2 linked regions of the Pleomorphomonas sp. PLEO genome follow. The protein of the gene in region 2 interacts with the protein of the main gene of each other region in a pairwise test. Links are inferred from orthologs where the notes say so. Each region holds a gene or a part of one and is shown on either strand. Other genes may lie near its edges.

What was found. The genes of interacting proteins can lie anywhere in the genome.
Region 1: the proteins of secA (region 2) and secB interact in binary tests that used the Escherichia coli proteins (3 or more experiments, as listed by UniProt). The link is inferred for Pleomorphomonas sp. PLEO from one-to-one orthologs.

What each region holds. Positions count from the first base shown.
Region 1 is NZ_CP166625.1:581,486-584,435, forward strand. It holds secB (protein-export chaperone SecB), read right to left. Parts: upstream 1,745-2,950; coding sequence 1,256-1,744; downstream 1-1,255. Other genes in the region: AB6N07_RS02455 (NAD(P)/FAD-dependent oxidoreductase), read right to left, coding at 1-196; AB6N07_RS02460 (carbon-nitrogen hydrolase family protein), read left to right, coding at 394-1,164; AB6N07_RS02470 (FxsA family protein), read right to left, coding at 1,877-2,383; AB6N07_RS02475 (Tim44/TimA family putative adaptor protein), read left to right, coding at 2,628-2,950. UniProt on the Escherichia coli protein: One of the proteins required for the normal export of some preproteins out of the cell cytoplasm. It is a molecular chaperone that binds to a subset of precursor proteins, maintaining them in a translocation-competent state.
Region 2 is NZ_CP166625.1:1,111,020-1,117,427, reverse strand. The notes cover bases 301-3,643. They hold secA (preprotein translocase subunit SecA), read right to left. Parts: upstream 3,252-3,643; coding sequence 501-3,251; downstream 301-500. Other genes in these bases: AB6N07_RS04905 (peptidylprolyl isomerase), read left to right, coding at 3,613-3,643. Outside these bases: iron-responsive transcriptional regulator RirA, read right to left, coding at 1-290; more of AB6N07_RS04905, read left to right, coding at 3,644-4,494; bifunctional glutamate N-acetyltransferase/amino-acid acetyltransferase ArgJ, read left to right, coding at 4,560-5,801; 8-oxo-dGTP diphosphatase MutT, read left to right, coding at 5,930-6,352. UniProt on the Escherichia coli protein: Required for protein export, interacts with the SecYEG preprotein conducting channel.

The DNA of each region.
Region 1 (2,950 bases), 530 kb from region 2 along the record:
CTTGGCGAACCCAGCCCCAGTTGCGGCTCGACTGCTCGCCGCCGACATGGCCCTTTTCGAGCAGCACCACCTTGAGGCCCCGCTCGGCCAGATAAAGCGCCGAACTGGTGCCAATGATGCCACCGCCGACAATGACGACATCGGCTTCCTTCGGCACGACCATATCGGACGAAACGGGATCGACCTGCGGACCCATCACTCAAGCTCCTCAAAAGATACCGGTATCACCGGCAGCGTTGCTCCCTTTTTAAGCCAAAACCTCGGCCGATCCAGTCCGGCAGGCTCCCAAGCAAGCCTATAAAACGGGCATTTGTAGCACTAGCGCCAACCGCCTGAGTGGTGCTTTCCTGGCCTGTATGCCTTTCGATCTCGCCTCTTCCCGTGGAGCCGCCGATGCTGCTTGCCGCCTTGCAGATGCAATCCCGCCCGTCAGACGTCGCCGCCAATCTCGATCTGTTGGAGCGGGCAGCAGCCGAAGCGGCGGCCAGCGGCGCCCGCCTCCTGGTAACGCCGGAGCTCGGCCTCGTCGGTTATGGCGCCGGCCCCGATCTGCCGCTTCTGGCGGAGCCGGCCGACGGCCCGCTTGCTGCCAACGTCGCTGCGATCGCCCGCCGACATTCCCTAGGCATCGTCGCCGGCTTTGCCGAGCGCGACGGTGACGCGCTCTACAACAGCGCGCTGTGGGTTTCAGGCGATAACCGGGCGGTCTACCGCAAGAGCCATCTCTATGGCCCTTATGAGAGGCACTGGTTTCGCGCGGCGGCGCCCTCGACGATCATCGTTCGCCAGGATGGGCTGAGCCTGGGTCTATTGATTTGCTATGACGTGGAATTCCCCGAGAACGTTCGCCGTCTCGCCCGCGCCGGCGTCGACGCGATACTGGTGCCGACGGCCTTGCCGATGAGCGGGTCGGCCGATTTCATCGCCGCCCACATGATCGCCGTGCGCGCCTTTGAAAACCAGATCTTCGTCGCCTATGTCGACAACTGTGGCCGTGATGGTGACTTTGCCTATGCGGGCCTTTCCCGTATCGCAGCCCCCGACGGCACCATCCTTGCCGCGCCGAGCGCCCGGGACGAGGCTCTGCTTTTTGCCCGGATAGAACCGGAAGCCTACGCCCGCTCCCGTGCCGAGAACACCTATCTTGCCGATCTCAGGACCTGAACCGCGGCCATAGCGCAGCAATCCTGCGAAAAGACAAACGGCGCGCCCCCTTCCGGAGGCGCGCCGTTCGTGTCGGTTCGAGGCGTGTGCCTCAGTTGGCAGCTCCCTGCTGCTGCTGCATCTGCTGCAGGCGGGAGAGATACTGCTGGTAGAGTGCGACGAAATCGATCGGATCGATCAGCAGCGGCGGGAAGCCACCGCGAATGACGGCATCGGCGATGATCTGGCGCGCGAAGGGGAAGAGAAGGCGCGGGCCCTCGATGTTGACGAAGGGGTGCAGATGCTGGGCCGGCACGTTCTGCACGGTGACGAGACCGCCGTAGGTCAGCTCGACATTGAAGAACACTTCCTCACCGATCGCCGCCTTGGCTTCGAGATGAAGATCGATCTCGTATTCGCTCTGGCTGCGCTGGCGAGAGTTGACGTTGACGCCGATGGAAATCTGCGGCGCCGCTTCGCGAGCCCGCAAGCTATCGGGCGCCTTCGGGTTCTCGAAGGACAGATCCTTGACATACTGGGCAACGACGCTCATCGACGGCTGGGCTTCAGCTGCGCCGTTTTCGGGCTGAACCGAACTCATTCTCGAACTCCTCCGGCCAGCCGGGGCGACCACGCCCGCAAGGGTGACCCTGTGTTTTGGTGGAACCGGCAGCAGAAGGCCGTTTCTCGATTTTTCCGCAGGTCCGAGCGCTATCAGGCTTGACGAATGAGATCAAGGCCGATCGCCGTCACGGTCGGATGGAGGGAATGAAGGGCGATCCGACCATGGCGAACTGCCACCGCCGCGCCTTTCCCACTGATCCTCATCAAGGTCGACGACACCGTCATCCGGTGACTGGCGGCTCGAAGACATAGTCGACACCGTAAGGCGTGCTGCGATCGACGCGATGATCAACCGCCGTATCGGGGAGAATAGCAACAGGAAGGCTAGAACATCGGACAAGAAGCCCGGCAGAATCAGCAAGACGCCAGCGACGAGCACCACAAAGCCCTCGAGCAGCGCACCTGTCGGCATCCGTCCCCCGGAAAGCTCCACTTGCACCCGGCGTAGCAGGCCGAAGCCGACATAGCGGAACAGCGCCAAGCCACCGAATGCGGCGAGTAGCACCAACCCGACGGTATTGATGACGCCGAGGTGACCGCCCACCCAAACGAGCGTGGCGATCTCGGCGATCGGCCAGGCGATGAGAAGAAGCGGCAGGTAAGGCGAAAGACGCATGGCGGTTCCGGTTCATTTGGCGTGTTTTGACATGATGCGCCGCCCGGTCAGCGGGGCGCAAGGGTCACTGCCGTACCATATGGTCGGAGCGATAGCGGGAGGCAAGCGACGGCCTTGTCTTCGAAATCGCTCAAGATTCACCGCATGTCCGTCTTTCCCTCGCCGCTGCCGTCGCCTACATAGGCAGACGACAGAAACGCGATGCTGCGCCCTCCCGGCGCCAACTGAGGGAAACGATGCTCGGATGAACGCCTTCCTCGATCTCACCAGCCTCATCTTCCTCGTGATTGCCGTTGTCATTTTCTGGCGCCTCAGGAGCGTGCTGGGTACGCGCACCGGTAACGAGAAGCCACCTTTCGATCCGTTCGCCGGCCGCAAGGCGGACATCGAGCCACCGCCGGCAGGCGATAATGTGGTGACGCTGCCGCGCGAAGGTCGTCCCGATCCGCGCGAAGCGATATTCGCCCGCATCGATGAGGCAATCCCCGCCGGAGCCACTAACACTGGTCTCAGGGCGATCGCTTCGGCTGACCGAAACTTCGATCTTGATGGGTTCATGGCCGGCGC
Region 2 (6,408 bases):
TGTCCATCCTCCGAGAAGCATTCCGCCATCTGGAAGCTTTCCTCGGTGGCGGCAATCACGTCGCCGAGCTTGATATCCTCGGCCGGCTTGCCGAGCTTCAGGCCGCCGTGACGGCCGCGAATGGTCTCGATGAACTTGTGATCCACCAGCACCTTCAAAATCTTGAACAGGTGCGTCTCCGACATGTCGAAGGTGGCCGCGATGTCAGCGACGCGGCTCGGGCGGTCGGGATTCACCGCGCAATAGAGCAGCACCCTGATCGAATAATTGGTTGCTTGGGTAAGGCGCATGACACCATCTGATTAAAGAGTTGACATTAAAAGTCAAGATTAATCGTTCAGATCCAGCATGCGCCTTTGCACAGGCAGACATAATTCGTGCAATTGCTGATCAGCTTTTATGACAGCCCTTTCGGGCAACAATATCGACGAATTGTCTAACCGACGCCCTCATCCGGCCGGAAAGTCGATGACTTCCCGGCCGGACGCGTAGGCCAACCCTCAGGCGAACTGGCCGTGGCAGTGCTTGAATTTCTTGCCGGAGCCGCAGGGGCACGGCTCGTTCCGGCCGATGTGCCCCCAGGTGGCGGGGTCGTTGGGATCGCGTTCGACGGGCGCGGCAACAAAATTCGATTCCATACCGATCGGCTCCAGCTCGAGACCGGTCGCCGGATCGGCGTGATGGGCCGATAGCACCCCTTCGTCGAAGGCCGGCGTTTCGGGCGGCGCCTGCCGGATCTCGACGCGAGCAAGGTTCGCCGTCACCTGACGGCGAAGATCGTTGAGCAGCGCCTCGAACAGCGAGAAGGCCTCGGTCTTGTATTCGTTGAGCGGGTCGCGCTGGGCATAGCCACGGAAGCCGATCACGGAGCGCAGGTGGTCGAGGTGAGCCAGATGCTCGCGCCACAGGTTGTCCAGCGTCTGCAGCAGGATCGCCTTTTCGACGCGGCGCATCAGCTCGGAGCCGACGCGTTCCTCACGGGCGGCAAAGTCGGCATCGGCGGCGGCGATGAGCCGCTCCTCGATCTCTTGATCGGCAATGCCCTCTTCCTTGGCCCAATCGGGGATCGGAACGTCGACGTTCAGCGTCTCGATCGCCGCGTCATGCAGACCCTTGACGTCCCACTGCTCGGCATAGGCGTTCTCGGGGATATGACGCGCCACCAGGGCGGAAATCACTTCGCGGCGCATGTCGGCGACGGTGTCGGCAACGCTCTCCTCGGTCATCAGCTCGATACGCTGCTCGAAGATCACCTTGCGCTGATCGTTCATGACGTTATCGAACTTGAGAAGGTTCTTGCGGATGTCGAAGTTGCGCGCCTCGACCTTCTGCTGCGCCTTTTCGAGGGCCTTGTTGATCCACGGGTGGATGATGGCTTCACCATCCTTCAGGCCGAGCTTCTGCAGCATGCCGTCCATACGGTCGGAGCCGAAGATGCGCATCAGGTCATCCTGAAGCGAAAGATAGAAGCGCGACTGGCCGGGGTCGCCCTGGCGGCCGGAACGACCGCGCAGCTGGTTGTCGATGCGCCGGCTTTCGTGGCGCTCGGTGCCGAGCACGAACAGGCCACCGGCGGCGAGCGCCTTTTCCTTGAGGCGGGCGACGTCCTCGCGGATCTTCGCCTCGCGGGCATCGCGCTCCGGTCCCGGCGGAACGTCGCCGAGGCGGTGGGCAATCAGCATGTCGGCGTTACCGCCGAGCTGGATGTCGGTACCGCGGCCGGCCATGTTGGTGGCGATCGTCACGGCGCCGGGCAGGCCGGCCTGCGAGATGATGTAGGCTTCCTGCTCGTGATAGCGAGCGTTGAGCACCTGGAATACCGGCTTGTCGCCGTCCATCAGCACGTCCGGATCGCTCTGCTGGAAGCCGCGCTTAATGAGAAGCTCAGCCAGCTGTTCGGACTTCTCGATGGAGGTGGTGCCAACCAGGATCGGCTGCCCCTTCTCCTTGCAGACGCGGATGGTTTCGATGATCGCCGCGTATTTTTCCTCGACGGTCCGATAGACCTCATCGTGATCGTCGATGCGGGAGATCGGACGGTGCGTCGGAATCTCGACGACTTCGAGCTCGTAGATGTCGGCGAACTCGTCCGCCTCCGTCGACGCCGTGCCGGTCATGCCGGCCAGCTTGTCGTACATGCGGAAATAGTTCTGGAAGGTGATCGAGGCGAGCGTCTGGTTCTCCGGCTGGATGCGCACGTGCTCCTTGGCCTCCAGCGCCTGGTGCAGGCCGTCCGAATAGCGGCGACCCGGCATCATGCGGCCGGTGAACTCGTCGATGATGACGACCTCGTTGTCCTTCACGATGTAGTCGCGGTCGCGCTGGAACAGCTTGTGCGCCCGGAGCGCCTGATTGAGATGATGGACAACCGAGACGTTCTCGACGTCGTAGAGTGAGCCGCCCTTCAAGAGGCCCGCGGCGCGGAGACGCTCTTCCATCCGCTCGGTACCGATCTCGGAGAAGATGGCCGTGCGCTGCTTCTCATCGATCTCGAAATCATCCTCGGCAATGCCGGGGATGAACGTATCCATGGTGTTGTAGAACTCGGAGCGATCCTCGAGCGGACCGGAAATGATCAACGGCGTACGCGCCTCGTCGACAAGGATCGAGTCCACTTCGTCAACGATGGCGTAGTGATGGTCGCGCTGCACCATCTGCGCCTTCTCGTACTTCATGTTGTCGCGCAGATAGTCGAAGCCGAGCTCGTTGTTGGTGGCGTAGGTGATGTCCGAGGCATAGGCGGCGCGGCGCTCGTCATCGGAAAGGCCGTGGACGATGATACCGACGGAAAGACCGAGGAAGCGATAGACGCGCCCCATCCACTCGGCGTCGCGGCTGGCGAGGTAGTCGTTGACGGTGACGACGTGGACGCCCTTGCCCGGCAGCGCATTGAGGTAGACGGCGAGTGTCGCCACCAGCGTCTTGCCTTCGCCGGTCTTCATCTCTGCGATGTCGCCGTCGTTGAGCACCATGCCGCCGATCAGCTGCACGTCGAAATGGCGCTGACCGAGGGCGCGCTTGGCCGCTTCACGCACAACGGCGAATGCGGGAACCAGCAGCGTCTCCAGATCGGTTCCAGCGGCGAGTTTCTCGCGGAATTCGAGGGTTTTGCCGGCAAGCGCCTCATCGGAAAGCGCCTCCATTTCCGCCTCGAGCGCGCCGATCGCCTCAACGGTGGGGCGATAGGAGCGGATGCGGCGGTCGTTCGCCGAACCAAAAATCTTGCGTGCTAATCCGCCGAGGCCGACCATGGCAGCCCATCCCTTCGATCAGAATTCCGTGTGCAGGTGCGGGAAAGGGAAGCGGCGACGCCCAGCGTTTGGTTCTGGGCCAACCGTTCGCCCGACCTGCCGAGCCACGCTCCATCTATGGCGGGGTCGGAGATATGTCAACGCTGGCCCCACCCGGATGGCCGGAATCGGCGCTTCCCGCGACCGCGCGATGCGATTGGTCTTCGGTGATGCACCGCTCCCACAGCGATACGGCGAGAGGCTGTTTTTTTGTCCGCGCCGTTACGGAGAATTTGCCGCCGCGCGCCGAGCGCGCTATAGGGCTGCCATCACGGTGCCGGCCCGATCTCCCGGGTGCCGGACCGAAGACAGGATCGTCCCGATGAATTTTGCTCCCGCAACCGGCACTCGCGGTCGCCTCGGTCTTCTCGCCGCCGCTCTCCTCGCGCTGCCCCTTTCCGTGCTGCCGGCCTCGGCCGACGACGTGGTGGCCCGCGTAAACGGCCAGGATATCACTGCCACCGAAGTGCAGATGGCCACCGACGTGTTCGGCGAGCAGCTTGCTCAGGTGCCCGAGGCACAGCGCCGCTCGATGGTGGTCGACGCGCTCGTCGACATGCATGTGGTGGCCGACGCCGCCAAGGCGGCTGGCACTGCCGACAGCCCGAAATACAAGGCGCGTATGGCCTTCCTCGAAGCGCAGGCCCTGCGCAATACCTATGTCGAGGACGAGTTGCAGGGCAAGATCTCCGACGAGGACGTCAAGGCCCGCTACGAAAAGGACATCGCAAGCTACACGCCGCCGGAAGAAGTGCACGCCCGTCACATCCTCGTGAAGACCGAAGATGAGGCCAATGCCATCCTGAAGCAGCTCGCCGATGGCGGCAATTTCGAAGCCATCGCCAAGGAAAAGTCGCAGGATCCGGGCTCCAAGGGCAACGGCGGCGACCTCGGCTTCTTCGCCAAGGGCCAGATGGTGCCTGAGTTCGAAGCAGAAGCCTTCGCGCTGAAGCCCGGTGAGACGTCGACCAAGCCCGTCAAGAGCCAGTTCGGCTATCACATCATCAAGGTCGAAGAACGCCGCACCCAGCCAGTGCCGACCCTCGACCAAGTGCGCGAGCAGGTGATCCAGATGGTCCAGCGCGACAAGTATCAGGAGACGCTCGCCAAGATGCGCGGCGAGGCCAAGATCGAGATCCTGACGCCGCCCGCCGCGCCTGCCGATCCGGCCGCCGCCCCGGCAACGCCGGCTCCCGCCAAGTAATAGACGCCTATCCGCCCCGGCCGCCCGTCGGCCGGGGTCCGCTATCTCCTCGTGAAGAGCCGAAGATGTCCGGAAACCTGTCACCGCTCGCCCCAAAGTCCTATCCCGAGCTGCCGGCCCTTAAGGGCGTGCGCTTTGCGACCGCCGCCGCCGGCATCAAGTACAAGGGCCGAACCGACGTGCTGCTGGTTGCCCTCGACGAGGGGACCGAAGTGGCCGGCGTCTTCACCACATCCAAGTGCCCGTCAGCGCCGGTCGACTGGTGCCGCGCCAACCTGCCCGCCGGCAAGGCGCGGGCGGTGATGGTCAACTCGGGCAATGCCAACGCCTTCACCGGCAAGAAGGGCCGCGAGACGGTGGAAGCCTCCGCCGCCTACGTTGCCGCCGCTCTCGGCGTGCCGGCCGGCGAGGTGTTCCTCGCTTCGACAGGCGTTATAGGCGAACCGCTCGATCCCAAGAAGTTCGAGGCAGTGCTCGCCGAGCTTTCCGGCCGCATGGCGCCGGCGCCATGGCTCGACGCCGCACGCGCCATCATGACCACCGACACCTTCCCGAAGGTGGTCACCGCCACGGTCGATCTCGGTGGTGTACCGGTGACGATCAACGGCATGGCCAAGGGCGCCGGCATGATCGCTCCGGACATGGCGACCATGCTGTCCTTCATCTTCACCGATGCGCCGCTGGCTGCCCCGGTGCTGCAGGACCTCATCGGCAAGGGGACACGGCAGTCCTTCAATTCGATCACTGTGGATAGCGACACGTCGACGTCGGATACGCTGCTGCTGTTTGCGACGGGCAAGGCGGCGCCCCATGGCGCGCCGCGTATTACCGACCCGGCCGACCCGCGCCTTGCCGCTTTCCGCGCCGCTCTCGACGGCCTGCTCACCGACCTCGCCAAGATGGTGGTGCGCGACGGCGAAGGCGCTCGCAAGTTCATCGAGGTCAATGTGACCGGCGCCACCGACGATGCCTCAGCCAAGCGTATCGCCTTTGCCATCGCCAACTCGCCGCTGGTCAAGACCGCCGTCGCCGGCGAGGATGCCAACTGGGGCCGTGTCGTCATGGCCGTCGGCAAGGCCGGCGAGCCGGCCGATCGCGATCGTCTGGCCATCTATTTCGGCGGCATCCGCGTTGCCGTCGACGGCGAGCGCGACCCCGACTATTCCGAGGAAGCCGCCTCGGCGGCGATGCGCAAGGACGAGATCGTCATCCGCGCCGATATAGGCCTCGGCAAGGGTTGCGCCACGGTCTGGACCTGCGACCTCACCAAGGAATACGTCGCCATCAACGGCGATTACCGCAGCTAAGCATCTGCCCGAAAAGTTGCAGACTTTTCAAAAAAGCAGATGTGTCGAGATAAGCGGCAAGGCATCCGCTGGAAAAATCTTCAGGATTTTAGGCGGATGCGGGCAACCAAATGTCTGGAGAGCGGCAGATGAAGATGGTGCTGGTCGTTGCCTGCGCTCTGATCGACGCCGACGGACGTATCCTGCTGGCTCAGAGGCCGGAGGGTAAAACACTCGCCGGCCTATGGGAGTTTCCCGGTGGCAAGCTGGAAGCCGGCGAGCGGCCGGAAGATGCGCTGATCCGCGAACTCGCCGAAGAGCTTGGCATTGTCGTCAAGCACGCCTGCCTCGCCCCGCTCACCTTCGCCAGCCACGCCTATGACGATTTCCATCTCCTGATGCCGCTCTACGTCTGCCGTCGCTGGGAAGGCGAAATATCCGGCCGTGAGGGACAGGCAATCGCCTGGGTTCGCCCAGCCAAGCTGCGCGACTATCCAATGCCACCGGCCGATGCCCCGCTGATCCCACATCTCACGGATCTACTATCTCCGCTTTCCAGTCGTTCTTTGTAACCGCCATATACGAAATTATCACAATTTTGCCGCTAAGATGGAGCCTGCGCATGGGT